3 regions of the Streptomyces sp. NBC_01013 genome follow, and region 3 is predicted to be linked to each of the others. Evidence: riboswitches for the same ligand, from Rfam matches in the RefSeq annotation. Region 3 holds a riboswitch; each other region holds the start of a gene.
The links. Region 3 has a riboswitch for cyclic di-AMP ahead of OG538_RS22230 (transglycosylase family protein). Riboswitches for the same ligand answer to the same signal wherever they lie in the genome.
Positions count from the first base shown of each region.

Region 1 (5,355 bases), 3.1 Mb from region 3:
TACTTCGACTCGTCGGAGACCTGCTCGTAGAAGCTGACCAGCCGGTCGGCGTCGTCCGTGGTGATGGGCCTGATGCGCGCCGTGCCGCCGTCGCGGAGCACCACGTCCGCCTCCCAGTGATCGGGGTAGGCGTGATGCGGACTCTGCTCCGGAGAGGGCTGCATGGGCAAAGCCTACGGCTCCGTCAGCGGTCGCGTGGGGACTGGGTCCGGGGCAGTCTGAGGGTGGCCGGGAGACGGTGGGACGCGGGCGGAGAAGGGCCTGCGGGTCGGCCCGGAGCATCGCGCACTGCATGAGAGACTGGTCTAGACAACCATTGATTCGTGAAGGGCAGAACCATGGCTGAGCGCCGCGTCAACGTCGGTTGGGCCGAGGGCCTGCACGCCCGCCCCGCTTCCATCTTCGTCCGTGCCGCCATGGCCTCCGGCGTGCCCGTGACCATCGCCAAGGCCGACGGCAACCCGGTGAACGCGGCCTCCATGCTCGCGGTGCTCGGGCTCGGCGCGGAGGGTGGCGAGGAGATCATCCTCGCCTCGGACGCCGACAACGCCGAGGCCGCCCTGGACCGCCTGTCCAAGCTGGTCGCCGAGGGGCTCGACGAGCTCCCGGAGACCGTCTGATCCCGCCGGATCACGGCTGCGCATTTCCCGCGAAAGAGCCGCGGCACCCTTGACGGGGGCCGCGGCTCTTTTTGTTCAGGCAGAAGCACGGGCCGCGTAAATCAATCCACAGCGGCGAATTAGGGCAGCGGAAAGAAGGCCCTCCGAAATGCCGGTTCTTTGTATACGGCGCAATTGTTAATGCCGGCCGCTCGGGGTGTTTACGGCATGTTGCGAAGTCCTCACCCGCCCGGGGCGGGAGACCGCGGCCGCCGGACGGCCGGGGCGGCGCAGCCGGTATTCGGCAATGGCCCGCTCGGCGTGCTGGGCGGTCAGGGCCCTCGCCCGGTCCGCGTCGCCGCGCGCCACGGCGTCCACGATCGCTCCGTGCTCGGCCCACGAATCGGCCGGACGGGCCGGCTGCTCGACCGCGTACATCCAGGCGGTCTTGTGCCGGAGCTGGGTGAGCATCGCAATCAGGCCGGGACTGCCGGAGGCCTGCGCGAGCGTCTCGTGGAACCAGCCACCCAGGGAGCGCAGGTCGTCGCCCTCCCCCCTGCGGGCACGCTCCTGACCGAGCCTGACCAGGCCGCGCAGCACCTTGAGGTGGGCATCCGTACGGCGGTGCGCGGCCCGGGCCGCACCCAGGGGCTCCAGGAGCATCCGGACCTCCAGGAGGTCGGCGGCCTCCTGCTCGGTCGGCTCGGCGACGCAGGCTCCGGCGTGCCTGCGGGTGACCACGAACCCCTCGGATTCCAGGGTGCGCAGCGCTTCCCGCACCGGGACGCGGGAGACCCCGTAACGGCGCGCGAGCACCTCCTCGGTGAGTCGGCTGCCGCGTTCGAAGACACCCGAGACGATGTCTTCACGGATTGCCGTGCATACCGAATGCGCCGGAATGCGCATGTCCGAACCTCCGCCTTAATCCCCGCGAAACGCGGCCGATCGACGCCTGTCCTGCGACTCTATTGCAATGCGGTCGCATTTCCGACGGCGGGTGGAAATTCATGAATATCTTTTGGTCCCCGGCCGTTCCCGCACGGCCGGTGCGGACCGGTGCGGCACGCGGACACGACGAAGGCCCCGGCGTGACGCCGGGGCCTTCACCGAGGGGTCCTGCGGTCGGTCAGACGGAGAGGCCGTGCGCGCGCAGGTAGGCGACCGGGTCCATGTCGGAGCCGTACGAGGGCGTGGTGCGGGCCTCGAAGTGGAGGTGCGGGCCGGTCGAGTTGCCGGTGGAGCCGGAGAGGCCGATCTGCCCGCCGGCTGCGACGGTCTGGCCGACGGACACGCCGATCGAGGAGAGGTGGCCGTACTGGGTGTACGTACCGTCCGTCATCCGCAGCACGATGTTGTTGCCGTACGCCCCGCCCCAGCCGGCCTCGACGACCGTGCCGGCGCCGACGGCCACGACGGAGCTGCCGGACGCGGCGTGGAAGTCGATGCCGGAGTGACTGCCGGAGGACCAGAGCGAGCCACTGGACTTGTATCCGGTGCTCACGTACGAACCGGCGACGGGGAGCTGGAAGGAGCCGAGCCGGGCGCGCTCGGCGGCGCGGGCGGCGCGGGCGGCGCTCTCGCGGGCCTCCTCGGCGCGGGCGGCGGCCTTCGCCTTCGCGGCAGCCTTGGCCTCCGCCTGCTTCTTCGCCTCGGCCTTCTTCTTGGCCGCGGCCTCGGCCTTCTTCGCGGCGACGTCGGCCTGGTGCTGCTGTGCGTCCGCCTGCGCGTCGATCCGGTCGGCGAGGGTGTCCTCGATGGCGATGACCTGGGTGAGGCCGGTGTCGCTGACGGCGGGAGTGCCGGATTCGGCGGCGAGGGCCGGGGAAGCCAGTCCACCGATGACACCGGTGGTGGCCAGGGTCGCGATGCCGACGGCCTTCGCGCCGCTGCGCGTCAGACGGTTCGGGGCACGGTGCTTCCCGGTGGCACGGGTGAACGCCATGAAGTGGCTGGTCCTTTCCTTCCTTCTCGCCTACCGGGTTAGCTGACGGGTTCGGAGCAGGAAGGTCTCCTACGGATTCCCCGGCCTCGTGGGAGGCACGCGGGCGTCCGATTCACCCCAGGGACTTCATGGGTCCCCGGCTCCCCAGGCTCGCGCCTGACGGGGACTCGGCGATGACTGCCCGGTACGTCACGGATGCGGCATACGAGTGGCGGACAGCCGAGCCGACGCTAGACGGGGGCGCTTCCCCCCACCAAACGGACAGGGCGCTTTGTAGCGCATCCCACAGGGCAGACAGGCAACCTCCCCCATAAAGCAGACAAAGCGGAAGGCCCTGGCGGAGACTGCTCCGCCAGGGCCTTCCGATTGCCTCGGTACCAGCCGAAATATCTGCCGGCTCAGCCGGTGACGACCGACACCTCACCGATGCCGAGTGCCCGGACCGGGTCGGCGATCTGCGCGGCGTCCCCCACCAGGACCGTCACCAGACGGTCCTCCGGGAAGGCGTTGACCACGGCCGCCGTCGCTTCCACCGTGCCGGTGTCGGCGAGGCGCGCGTAGAGCTGCGCCTGGTAGTCGTCCGGGAGATGCTGCTCCACCTGGTCGGCGAGGGTGCCCGCGACGGAGGCCGCCGTCTCGAACTTCAGCGGGGCGACACCCACGAGGTTCTGCACGGCCGTCTCGCGCTCGGCGTCCGTCAGCCCTTCGGCCGCCAGGGTCCGCAGGACCTTCCACAGGTCCTCCAGCGCCGGGCCGGTGGACTCCGTGTCCACGGAACCGCTGATGGCGAGCATCGCGGCGCCCGTCGCCCCGGAGGCGGAGTCCGGGGCGGAGGAGCGCAGCACCTGACCGAAGGCCCGCACACCGTAGGTGTAGCCCTTCTCCTCGCGCAGCACCCGGTCGAGCCGGGAGGTGAGCGTGCCGCCCAGGCAGTACGTGCCCAGCACCTGGGCCGGCCAGACGCTGTCGTGCCGGTCGGCGCCGATCCGGCCGATCAGCAGCTGCGTCTGCACCGCGCCGGGGCGGTCGACGATCACCACGCGGCCCGCGTCGTCGGCGGTGATCGGCGGGACGGGGCGGGGCTCAGCGGTGTTGCCCGACCAGTCGCCGACGGTGTCGGCGAGCAGCGCGTCCAGCTCGATGCCCGTGAGGTCCCCCACGACCACGGCCGTCGCGGTGGACGGGCGGACGTGGGCGTCGTAGAAGGCGCGCACGGCCGCGGAGTCGATCCGGGCCACGGTCTCCTCGGTGCCCTGCCGGGGGCGCGACATACGGGCCGTGGCGGGGAAGAGCTCCTTGGAGAGCTGCTTGGCGGCGCGCCTGGCCGGATTGGCCTGCTCGTGCGGGATCTCGTCCAGCCGGTTGCCCACCAGTCGCTCGATCTCGCTCTCGGCGAAGGCCGGCGCCCGCAGCGCCTCGGCGACCAGGCCGAGCGCCTTGGCCAGCCGGGAGGCCGGAACCTCCAGGGAGACCCGGACACCGGGATGGTCGGCGTGGGCGTCCAGAGTGGCGCCGCAGCGCTCCAGCTCGGCGGCGAACTCCTCGGCGCTGCGCTTGTCGGTGCCCTCGGACAGGGCGCGCGACATGATCGTGGCGACTCCGTCCAGGCCCTCGGGCTCGGCGTCCAGCGGTGCGTCGAGGAAGATCTCGACGGCGACGACCTGCTGGCCGGGGCGGTGGCAGCGCAGCACCGTGAGGCCGTTGGGCAGGGAGCCGCGCTCGGGTGCGGGAAAGGCCCAGGGCCTGGCCACACCGGGGGCGGGCTGCGGGTGGTACTCCATCGAAACTCCAGTCGCGGCAGCGTCGGTCACTTGTCCGCTCCTTCGTGCGCGTCGGTGTCGGTGGCGGCCTCGTCCGCCTCTTCGGCGGACTCGGCGGGCTCGAGGGGCTCGTAGACCAGCACCGCCCGGTTGTCGGGCCGCAACTGGGCCCTGGCAGCCGCCTTGACCTCCTCGGCGGTCACGTCGAGCACCCGGTGCACGGCGGTCAGGGCGAGCTGCGGGTCACCGAACAGCACGGCGAACCGGCACAGTTCGTCGGCGCGGCCCGAGACGGTACCCAGACGGTCCAGCCACTCGCGCTCCAACTGGGCCTGGGCCCGCTCCATTTCCTCGGGCGTGGGGCCCTCCTCGGCGAACCGGGCAAGCTCCTCGTCGACCGCGGTCTCGATCTGCGCCACCTCGACACCACCGGACGTCTTGACGTCCAGCCAGCCGAGCGAGGGCGCACCCGCGAGCCGCAGCAACCCGAATCCGGCCGCGACGGCCGTCCGGTCGCGGCGGACCAGGCGGTTGTGCAGCCGGGACGACTCGCCGCCGCCCAGCACGGTCAGCGCGAGGTCCGCCGCGTCGCACTCGCGGGTGCCGTCGTGCGGCAGCCGGTAGGCGGCCATCAGCGCACGCGCCGGGACCTCCTCGCGGACCTCCTCGCGCAGCTGGCCGCCGATGATCTCGGGCAGTGCCCCGTCGCGCGGCGGCTGCTTGCCGTCGTGCGAGGGGATGGTGCCGAAGTACTTCTCGATCCAGGCGAGCGTCTGCTCGGGGTCGATGTCACCGACGACCGAGAGCACCGCGTTGTTGGGCGCGTAGTACGTACGGAAGAAGGTCCGCGCGTCCTCGAGCGTTGCGGCGTCGAGGTCGGCCATCGAACCGATCGGGGTGTGGTGGTACGGATGGCCCTCCGGGTAGGCGAGGGCTGTCAGCCTCTCGAACGCGGTCCCGTACGGGACGTTGTCGTAGCGCTGGCGGCGCTCGTTCTTGACGACGTCGCGCTGGTTCTCCATCGACTCCTCGTCGAGCGCGGCGAGCAGCGAGC
Region 1 is NZ_CP108687.1:1,988,406-1,993,760, forward strand. Features, by position in the region: gene OG538_RS08485 (GNAT family N-acetyltransferase) at 1-164, opposite strand, end outside; gene OG538_RS08490 (HPr family phosphocarrier protein) at 339-620, shown strand; gene OG538_RS08495 (GntR family transcriptional regulator) at 798-1,505, opposite strand; gene OG538_RS08500 (M23 family metallopeptidase) at 1,726-2,541, opposite strand; cyclic di-AMP (ydaO/yuaA leader) riboswitch at 2,554-2,724, opposite strand; gene OG538_RS08505 (M16 family metallopeptidase) at 2,940-4,322, opposite strand; gene OG538_RS08510 (M16 family metallopeptidase) at 4,349-5,355, opposite strand, start outside.
Region 1: it holds a riboswitch for cyclic di-AMP, as region 3 does, so the genes downstream of both, OG538_RS08500 (M23 family metallopeptidase) here and OG538_RS22230 (transglycosylase family protein) in region 3, are expected to answer to the same signal.

Region 2 (5,355 bases), 4.4 Mb from region 3:
GATCGGCATCGAGTTCGGCCGGCCCAGCTCGCTGAAGCTGCGCAGCCGCTGGACGATGCTGCAGGCGGCCCGCAAGGGACTCTTCGCGCAGATGGTGGTCGTACCGCTGCTCCAGAAGCATCGGATCCTGACCCAGGTATCCGGCGACCATCTCGAAGTGATCAAGCTGATTCCGCCCCTGACGATCGACGAGGCGGACGTGGACCGCTTCGTCGGCGCGTTCACGGCCGTGATGGACGACGCGCACAGCGGCGGCGGACTGATGTGGGACTTCGGGCGGACCCTGGTGAAGCAGGCCGTCGCCAACCGCTGATCATGGGTGAAGTCATCCGCGGGGACGCACTCGGTGCTTTTGCCTCGGAGGCAAGAAATTTGCCTCCGAGGAAAGTTCCTGGCCCAATAAAGGTATGAATCCTCCAGAAGGAGGGGTGGCCGACGAGCTGCCCGGGGTCGCGCCACGCCTGCGCGATCTGCGCCGCAGTCGTGGTCTCACCCTGGAGACCGCCGCCCAGCGGGCCGGGCTCTCACCCGCCCACCTGTCCCGGCTCGAAACGGGCAGGCGCCAGCCCTCGCTGCCGATGCTGCTCGGGCTTGCCCGGATCTACGGTACGACGGTTTCCGAGCTGCTCGGCGAGATTCCCCCGGAACGTGACGCGATCGTCCGCGGCCGCCGGTTCGAGGGCGCCGAGGCCGATGGCTGGATGTACCAGCAGGCCGGCGGTCCCGGACGGGCGATGCAGGCTCTCCGTGTCCGGGTCCCGCACGGCGCCCAGGGGGACCTGGTGCGCGTCCATCCCGGGGAGGAGTGGCTGTACGTCCTGGCCGGGCACCTCAGGGTGACTCTCGGGGAGACGGTCCATGACCTCGCCCCCGGTGACAGCGCGCACTTCGACTCGCTCACCCCGCACCGGATCGCGGCCCTGGACCGCGACGGCGCCGAGCTGCTCTTCGTCCACACCCTGCTGCAGAGCCCCGCCGCCGAGCTGTGTCTCGGCAGCGGGATCCACCGTCGCTGATTCGCCGTCCCCGCCGCCGGCCCGCCGGTGGCCAGAGAGGACCTGCCATGTCCGATTCCGAGAACTACGACCCGCTCAGCCCGGCCCGGCCCAAGAAGTACGACCCGCAGGAGAAGAAGATGCCTCGGGGGCTCGTCATCAGGCTCTTCGCCTACCTGGTGGCCGGGCATGTCATCGCGGGCTTCCTCTATCTGCTGTTCGCGGTGGGGATGCACAACCAGTAGCGGCGGTCTCCGCCCGGACGGCCGGACCCGAACCTCTCGTCCGGATCGGGCCGGGCTCGGGCGGTCCGAAGGCCTTGGGCCGATCCGGCGGATCCGGGTTGTACGGCCCTCAGTCGAGCAGTCGCTCGCGCAGTCGCTCGCGGGTCTCCGGGGTGATCTTGAGGCCGTCGGCGAGGTAGCGGTCGGTGCTGCCCCAGGTCTCGTCGATCGTGGTGAAGGCGGCGGCGAGGTAGTCGGCGTGGGCGCCGAAGAGCGGATTGAGCAGCTCCATCACCTCGGGGGACATTCCGGCGGGGGAGGTGTCGCTGCGGCGGACCTTGTAGCGGCGGTGCGCGTCGTTGGACTTGAGGTAGTCGGCCTCGATGGCCTCGCGCTCGACACCGACGGCGAGGAGGGACACCGCGATCGAGAGCCCCGCACGGTCCTTGCCGGCGGCGCAGTGCATCAGGGCGGGCACGCTGTCCTCGGCCAGCGCATGCAGCACCCGGCTGTGTTCGGCCGTGCGGTCCAGGATGATCCGGCGGTAGGAAGCGATCATGCGGTGCATCCCCTTGCCGTCGGCCAGGATCGACCGCAGCTCTTCCATGTTGCCGTCGCGCACCATCCGCCAGAACTCCGCGCCGTCCGCCGGGTCGCTCAGCGGGATGCTCACATTGCGCACTCCCGGAAGTTCGACGTCCAGACCGTCCAGTTTGTGGTCGGCCATGTTGCGGAAGTCGAAGACGGTGTGCAGGCCCAGACCGGCGAGGAACGCGGCGTCCTCGGCCGTGGCGTGTGCCAGGTGACCGCTGCGGTAGAGCCGCCCGTACCGCACCCGGCGGCCGTCCGAGGTGGGCAGGCCGCCGACGTCACGGAAATTGCGGACACCTGCCAGCTCGGGCTCCGTCGACGGGGTCTGCGGCAGCTGCTGCGTCACGGTCACTCCTGGGGGCTCTGTCGCCGGCGCGTGTCGCCCGCGGGTCCACTCTCGTGACGATACGACATTGATTCGTCTGGCAATCATCCTGGCCGCGCCCGCACTTCGTGCCTGGATGAGGCGTCTGGGGGGCTCGCTGGGAGGGGGTGCATCCACGCTGACGTCCCGATGAGGAGGAGGCGATGGGCATGACATGTCCGTATTGGGATATTTAGCCGAACATGCCCTACTTATGCGGGAGATGGTCACCCTCTCGTGAGCGGGATCATATCCGTGACGGTGTGTGGCGGTGGGGCTGCCGGGCATTCCTTGCACGGTGCGGAAAGCCAAGATCCGTAATCCACGGAGTGTGACCGGAATTCCTCGCCGATTTCTCCGCGCGGAATCCCCCGTGGAACCCGTGGCTTGTTTCCGCCGTCCCGGCTCGTTTACGTTCTCTGCAATCCGGACGGACCGCCTAATCCTGCCGCCGCCCGGAATTCGCACCCACTCACCGCGTGGCAGGAGCGGGGGAACCAGGTAAGCCGCCGACCGGGAATCCGGTCGGCTCGGGGTGAAGTCGCGCCAGTCGCGACCGGACATCTCCAGTCCGAACCCGACAGCTCACCTCGTAGGCGCCGGAGAGGAAAACCTTCATGCCCATATCGGGTAAGCACCGCCGTCCCAAGTCCAGCACGATCGCCCGTGGCGTCGTCGTCGCGAGTGCCGGCGGGGCCGTCATCGCGCTTCCGCTGCTCGGCGCCACCGGTGCCAACGCCGCGGAGCAGTCCGCTCCCGCCGCCTCGAGCTCGGCCGCTGCCGCGCACGCCACTCCGGCCAAGCCGGTGGCACAGAAGCAGGCCGGCTCCACGACGTACACCGTGGTCTCCGGTGACTACCTGTCGAAGATCGCTGTCCAGCACAAGCTCAAGGGTGGCTGGGAGAAGCTGTACCAGGACAACCGCAAGGTCGTCGGCGACGACCCGAGCCTGATCTTCCCGGGCATGAAGCTGACCCTCGGCGGCAAGGCCTGGGGTCACGCCTCGACCACCTCCACGGGCTCCACCACTCCGTCGAAGGCTCCGGTCAAGGCTGAGACCAAGGCCGCCCCGGTCTCCGACTCGTCCTCCTCCGACGCCCCGTCGTCCGAGGAGACCTCGGCCCCGGCCACCCAGAGCAACGACTCCGGTTACGTCCACCCGGTCCCGGGCAACCACACCACCGCCTACCGCGCCTCCGGTGCCAACTGGTCCAGCGGCAGCCACACCGGCATCGACTTCCCCGTGTCCACCGGCACGAGCGTGAAGGCGATCACCTCCGGCACCGTCGTCACCGCCGGCTGGGGCGGCGCGTACGGCAACGAGGTCGTCATCAAGCACGCCGACGGCCACTACTCGCAGTACGGCCACATGTCCTCGCTGTCGGTCTCGGCCGGCCAGACCGTGACCGCGGGCCAGCAGGTCGGCCTCTCCGGCGCCACCGGCAACGCCACCGGCCCGCACCTCCACTTCGAGGTCCGCACGGGTCCGGCCTACGGCTCGGACATCGACCCGATCGCCTACCTGGCGTCGCACGGGATCAACGTCTGATCCAGGCAACAGCGGTCCGGTGACCCGGGTCTGAGCAATGCATAGAGGGACGGTGCGCGGCGGCGCACCGTCCCTCTGCTCATGGCCCGTGTGCCGGGGGGTCCGTGCTGAGGAAGCACTCGCACTTATTCCCCCTTTACCAAAAACTGACTGGGTGGTCTATCTCACCACCCGTCAACCCCATAATACGGTCGCGTAGGTCACATTCGGCGGTGCAGGATATGCCCTTGTGGCAGACGATTCGAACAACATCCAGCAGGGCGTCATCAACCAAAAGGGCGCCATCGGGTCGTACGCGGCGATTGGCGACAGCTTCACCGAGGGAGTCGGTGACCCCGGCCCGGGCGGAACCCTCGTCGGCTGGGCGGACCGGTTCGCGGTACTCCTCGCGGACCAGCTCCCGGACCTCGGTGCGGCGACAGGCACCACGCACGGAAACTTCAGGTACGCCAATCTCGCCGTACGAGGACGCCTCCTCGACCAGATCGTCGAGGAGCAGGTGCCGCGCGCCAAGGAACTCGCCCCAGATCTGGTGAGCTTTTGCGCGGGCGGCAACGACATCATCCGGCCGGGCACCGACCCCGACGACGTGGCCGAGCGCTTCGAGCGCGCGGTGGCCGACCTGACCCGGTCGGTGGGCACGGTCATGGTCACCACCGGCTTCGACACCCGCAACGTTCCCGTGCTGCGCCATCTGCGCGGCAAGATCGCCACGTACACCGCCCATGTGCGGTCCATCGCCGACCGCTACGACTGCCCGGTCCTCGACCTGTGGTCCCTGCGCTCGGTCCAGGACCGGCGGGCCTGGGACAACGACCGGCTGCACCTGTCGCCCGAGGGGCACACCCGGGTCGCGCTCCGCGCCGCCCAGGTCCTCGGCCTCCACGTGCCCGCGGACCCGGACCAGGAGTGGCCGCCCCAGGCACAGCGCGGAACGCTCGAAGTACGGCGCGACGACATTCACTGGGCACGCGAGTACCTGGTGCCTTGGATCGGCCGGCGGCTGCGCGGCGAGTCCTCCGGCGACCACGTGGAGGCCAAGCGCCCCGACCTGCTGCCGCTCTGAGCCCCGCGGTCCTCAGTCGCCCCGGACACCCGGAACACCGGCCGGGGTGGCCGAGGACAGCGGCGGCGCCGGTATGCGCTCCAGCACCCCGCCCGCGAAGACGTCGTACAGCGGCAGTGTCTCCAGGTGCACATAGCCGATGTGACAGTCGCAGACGGCGAGCGGACAGGCCCGGGGCCCCAGCGCCGCGCGGTAGCTGCCGTCGTAGAGGTTGCCGAGTTCCGCGCGCACGAAGTGGCAGCGACGCACCGTGCCTTCGCCGTCCACCGAGATCACCGACTCACCGGTCCGGCAGGGCAGTCCGGCCGAGCGGTGCGGATGGCGGCTGTACGGGAAAAGCGGGTCGATCGCCGTCCACCTGTCCGCCTCCTCGTCCGTATAGGTGTGCCCCTCGGCGGCGTTGACCCAGAGGTACACCTCGTCGGGAAGGGCCGCCCGCAGCCGCCGCGCCTCGTCGAGATGACCCTCCAGCCCGACCACCCCCACGCTGTGGCGTATCCCGAGGGACGCCAGTTCTCCGCAGCGCCCGAGGAACCGCTCGTACGGTGTCTGGCCCGGGTGGTAC
Region 2 is NZ_CP108687.1:719,200-724,554, reverse strand. Features, by position in the region: gene OG538_RS03130 (aspartate aminotransferase family protein) at 1-313, shown strand, start outside; gene OG538_RS03125 (XRE family transcriptional regulator) at 408-1,016, shown strand; gene OG538_RS03120 (DUF6126 family protein) at 1,064-1,240, shown strand; gene OG538_RS03115 (tyrosine-protein phosphatase) at 1,350-2,156, opposite strand; cyclic di-AMP (ydaO/yuaA leader) riboswitch at 2,630-2,786, shown strand; gene OG538_RS03110 (peptidoglycan DD-metalloendopeptidase family protein) at 2,792-3,724, shown strand; gene OG538_RS03105 (SGNH/GDSL hydrolase family protein) at 3,954-4,790, shown strand; gene OG538_RS03100 (STM4011 family radical SAM protein) at 4,803-5,355, opposite strand, start outside.
Region 2: it holds a riboswitch for cyclic di-AMP, as region 3 does, so the genes downstream of both, OG538_RS03110 (peptidoglycan DD-metalloendopeptidase family protein) here and OG538_RS22230 (transglycosylase family protein) in region 3, are expected to answer to the same signal.

Region 3 (5,355 bases):
GGCTCGAATGCCCCTGGACCTCGCAGAAGACTCACCAGGGCCTGGCCAAGTACGCCATTGAGGAGGCGTACGAACTCGTCGAGGCGATCGAGGACGGCAACCGCGAGGAACTGCGCGAGGAACTCGGGGACGTACTGCTCCAGGTCGTCTTCCACGCACGCATCGCGCAGGAGGACGAGGAGGAGCCGTTCTCCGTGGACGATGTCGCGGCCACCCTCGTCGAGAAGCTGATCCACCGCCACCCGCACGTCTTCGGTGACGAGACCGCCGAGACGCCGGAGGACGTCCACGCGCACTGGCTGCGCACGAAGGCGATCGAGAAGCAGCGCGAGTCCGTCACCGACGGGGTGCCGCTCGGCCAGCCCGGCCTGGCGCTCGCCGCGAAGCTCGCGAGCCGGGTCCGTACCGCCGGACTCGACGTGCCGCTCCCCGCCGGGAGCGGGAGCGAGGGCGGCGACATCGGCTACCGGCTCCTCTCCCTGGCCGTGCGCGCCCAGGAGGACGGCATCGACCCGGAGGCCGCCCTGCGGGCCGCAGGCCGCGCGTACCGGGACGCCATCAGGGCCGCGGAGGGAATCGGTCAGGGGCCGGCGGATAACGTCGGGGAGTGAACGACCGACCCGCCGCCGCCCCCGCCGGCTGCCCCGCCCACGCGACGCCACCCGCGCCCGAACTCTTCACCTGGGAGTTCGCCACCGACCCGTACCCCGCCTACGCCTGGCTGCGCGAGCACAGCCCGGTGCACCGCACCACACTGCCCAGCGGGGTCGAGGCCTGGCTGGTGACGCGGTACGCGGACGCCAGGGAGGCCCTGGCCGACAACCGGCTGTCCAAGAACCCGGCCCACCACGCCGAGTCCGCACACGCCAAGGGGAAGACGGGGATCCCGGGCGAGCGCAAGGCGGAGCTCATGACGCATCTGCTGAACATCGACCCGCCCGATCACACCCGGCTGCGCAGGCTCGTGTCCAAGGCGTTCACCCCGCGCCGCATCGCGGAATTCGCACCGCGCGTGCAGGAGCTGACCGACCGGCTCATCGACCGGTTCATCGAGAGGGGGGAGGCGGACCTCATCCACGAGTTCGCCTTCCCGCTCCCCATCTACGCGATCTGCGACCTGCTCGGCGTCCCGCCTGAGGACCAGGACGACTTCCGCGACTGGGCGGGCATGATGATCCGCCACGGCGGCGGCCCGCGCGGTGGGGTGGCCCGTTCCGTGAAGAAGATGCGGAGCTATCTCCTCGAACTGATCCACCGCAAGCGCGAGAACCCGGGCGACGACCTGATCTCGGGTCTGATCCGGGCGAGCGACCACGGTGAGCACCTGACGGAGAACGAGGCCGCGGCGATGGCCTTCATCATCCTGTTCGCCGGTTTCGAGACGACGGTCAATCTGATCGGCAACGGAGTGCACACGCTGCTGGGCCATCCGGAGCAGCGTGCGCGGCTCCAGCGCTCCGTGGCCGCGGGGGAGACGGAGCTGCTGGCCACGGGGGTCGAGGAACTGCTGCGGTACGACGGCCCGGTGGAGCTGGCGACCTGGCGCTACGCCACCGAGGCGCTGACGATCGGCGGGCAGCGGGTCGGTGGGGGAGACCCGGTGCTGGTGGTGCTGGCGGCCGCCGACCGGGACCCGGAACGCTTCGACGGGCCGGACACGCTGGACCTTGCACGGCGTGACAATCAGCACCTCGGTTACGGTCACGGGATCCACTACTGCCTGGGGGCACCGCTCGCCCGGCTGGAGGGCCGGGCCGCTCTCGCGACGCTGCTGAAACGCCTTCCTGACCTGCGACTCGCGGTGGATCCTGCCGATTTGCGATGGCGTGGCGGGCTCATCATGCGCGGACTGCGCACGCTTCCGGTGGAGTTCACGCCGGGTCCGGTGATCGGTGAAGGTGACACTCTGTCAACTCTGTGACTTTCACGTGATCTCTGCTGCATCGACTTGTGACACACGTTCGAGTCCCGCTAGGTTCACCGTTCGACTCACCAGTCACTCGTCAGTCACACGGAAGGCATTCCCATGGGCTCCGCGAACGGCAGACACCGTCGCCCTCGGCAGGCACCCGCGATCGTCGTCGCCGCAGGCGTGACCGGCTCGGCCATCGCCATCCCGCTGCTCGGTGCGGCAGGTGCGCACGCCGCCGACGCCTCGACCTGGGACCGGGTGGCCGAGTGCGAGAGCGGCGGCATGTGGAGCGCCGACCTCGGCAACGGCTACTACGGCGGGCTCCAGTTCTCCCAGGAGGTCTGGAAGTCGTACGGCGGCGAGTCCTACGCCGAGCGTGCCGACCTCGCCAGCCGCTCGCAGCAGATCGCCGTGGCGGAGAAGCTCCTGGAGGACCAGGGGCCGAAGGCGTGGCCCAGCTGCGCGGTCATCTCGGGCCTCGTCGCGGACACCGGTCTGCCGGGCGTGGACCCGGGCAGCACCCCGTCCGTCGACCCCGCCGCAAGCGCGGACCCGTCCGCGAGCGCCGACCCCTCCGGGGACGCCGGTGCGTCGGACGACGCGTCAGAGGAGGGGGCGTCGAAGTCCGCAGACGGCGCCAAGGGCGGGACCGGGAAGCCGGATGCGTCCGCATCCTCGTCGGCCACGCCCTCCGCCACGCCCCCGGGCGACTCCTCCTCTGCCACGAAGGCCCCCTCGGAGGGCCAGGAGAAGGCCGGCAAGCACCGCGGCACGCCCGCCCCCGAGGGGACCCGGGAGAGCGGCCGCGGCAGTGACCGGGACGCGGGGCGGCACGCCTCGCGCGGTGACGGTGACGCACGCGACACCGGGATTCCGGCTGCTGACGGTACGTACACCGTCCGCGCGGGCGACAACCTGTGGGCGATTGCTGATGCACAGGAGCTGCCTGGTGGGTGGACACAGCTGTACGAGACCAACAAGGCGGAAGTGGGGTCCGACCCGGACCTCATCCTGCCTGGCCAGAGCCTCGAACTCGGCGTGAAGGCCGAATGAGCGCAGTCTGATGATCAGCTGAAAACACCCCTGAAGTTGGGGTAGTTAAGAGGCCTATGTCCCACTTTTGACTAAGTGAGACATGGGTCTCTTTGCGTGAACTGGCGCATCTTGTCCGGGAGGTCCCGCCGCATCCCTCCTCACCTGCACAAACAGTGCTTCTTCGGGTGCCCGGAAGGGCTGTTCATCCGGTATGTCCATCTTTGGATATGAGGGTTGGGTGTGTTTACGGTCGGAACCGCTCGCACCGCGGGCCCCGTCGACCGTCACGCCGAATCCTGCCGTCGGTCGAAGGGAACAGACGCGTAAAGCGCCGTAGGCAGGAGCGGGGGACCCAGGTAGGCGCCGGGCCCGATCGTCGCAGGACGCATCAGGACCGGCTTGGGGTGAAGTCGTGCGCTAGGACGTGCGACCGGGCAACTCACTTGGCCCGAACCCGACAGCTCACCTCGCAGGCGTCGGTGAGGAGAAGTCTCGATGCTGCTCAACAGCAAGGGCAACAAGCACCGTCGCCCGTCCAAGGCCGTCCGTATCGCCACGCTCGCCGGTGTCGCCGGTGCCGCCATCGCCGTGCCCCTGATGGGTGCGACCGGCGCCTCCGCCGCCTCCGTGTCCACGTGGGACGCCGTCGCCCAGTGCGAGTCCGGTGGCAACTGGTCCATCAACACCGGCAACGGCTACTACGGCGGTCTGCAGTTCTCGCAGTCCAGCTGGGCGGCCGCCGGCGGTACGCAGTACGCGGCACGCGCCGACCTGGCCACCAAGTCCCAGCAGATCGCCGTCGCCGAGAAGCTCCTCGACATGCAGGGTCCGGGCGCCTGGTCCTGTGCCGGTGCCGGCAACCTGAGCAACGACGGTGTCGACCCGGGTGTCGACACCGGCTCCTCCGCCAAGACCGAGGCCGCCCCCAAGCAGGAGGCGCCGGTCCAGAAGGCCGAGCCGAAGAAGGCCGAGCGCACCGAGGCCCCCGCCACCAACCGCTCGGACCGTTCGACCGCCCCCAAGGCCGAGTCGAAGACCGTCACCACCCCGACCGGCAAGAAGGTCGAGAAGGGTGACGGCGAGTACAAGGTCGTGACCGGTGACTCCCTGAGCAAGATCGCCGCCGACCACAAGGTCGAGGGCGGCTGGGAGCAGCTGTTCAAGCTGAACAAGGACATCGTCACGGACGCGGACCTGATCTACCCGGGTCAGCAGCTCCACCTGACGAAGTAGTGGCGATCTCTCCTCGCTGATCACTCCGGCCGCCCCGGCCCGGTGCGCACCTTCCCCCTGCGCACCGGGTCGGGGTCGGCCGGTTTCGGCGGACGCGTTCAACTGTTGTAGTTACTGGCCAGTAAAATTCTGGCCTTTTGCCCCGCTGTGCCCGCCCTTGAGTCCTTTTTCGTCCCAGGGGACGGGCGGTCGGCCGGTTGGGGCGGCCCGGCCGGTTAGGCTCTTGTCGCAAGGCCAAAGCGACCCTGCACCACCAGCGTCATATCCCAGAAGGAGATGCCTCGTGCCGTCCATCGACGTCGTCGTAGCCAGGGAAATCCTCGACTCCCGCGGAAACCCCACGGTCGAGGTCGAGGTCGGCCTCGACGACGGCAGCACGGGCCGTGCTGCCGTGCCGTCCGGCGCCTCCACCGGCGCGTTCGAGGCCATTGAGCTTCGCGACGGAGACCCCAACCGCTACCACGGCAAGGGCGTCGAGAAGGCCGTCCTCGCCGTGATCGAGCAGATCGGCCCGGAGCTCGTCGGCTACGACGCGACCGAGCAGCGGCTGATCGACCAGGCGATGTTCGACCTGGACGCCACGGAGAACAAGGGCTCGCTCGGCGCCAACGCCATCCTCGGCGTCTCGCTCGCCGTGGCCCACGCCGCCTCCGAGGCCTCGGACCTGCCGCTGTTCCGCTACCTCGGTGGCCCGAACGCGCACCTGCTGCCCGTCCCGATGATGAACATCCTCAACGGTGGGTCGCACGCCGACTCCAACGTGGACATCCAGGAGTTCATGATCGCCCCGATCGGCGCGGAGTCCTTCTCGGAGGCCCTGCGTTGGGGCGCCGAGGTCTACCACACGCTGAAGAAGGTCCTGAAGACCAAGGGCCTGTCCACCGGCCTCGGTGACGAGGGCGGCTTCGCGCCGAACCTGGAGTCCAACCGCGCCGCCCTCGACCTCATCGTCGAGGCCATCAAGGAAGCCGGCTACGCCCCGGGCAAGGACATCGCGCTCGCGCTCGACGTCGCCGCCTCGGAGTTCTACAAGGACGGCAAGTACGAGTTCGAGGGCAAGTCCCGCTCGGCCGCCGAGATGACCGAGTACTACGAGGAGCTCGTCTCCGCGTACCCGCTGGTCTCCATCGAGGACCCGCTGTACGAGGACGACTGGGCCGGCTGGAAGGTCATCA
Region 3 is NZ_CP108687.1:5,097,872-5,103,226, forward strand. Features, by position in the region: gene OG538_RS22215 (nucleoside triphosphate pyrophosphohydrolase) at 1-611, shown strand, start outside; gene OG538_RS22220 (cytochrome P450) at 608-1,921, shown strand; gene OG538_RS22225 (transglycosylase family protein) at 2,027-2,965, shown strand; cyclic di-AMP (ydaO/yuaA leader) riboswitch at 3,267-3,438, shown strand; gene OG538_RS22230 (transglycosylase family protein) at 3,443-4,180, shown strand; gene eno (phosphopyruvate hydratase) at 4,464-5,355, shown strand, end outside.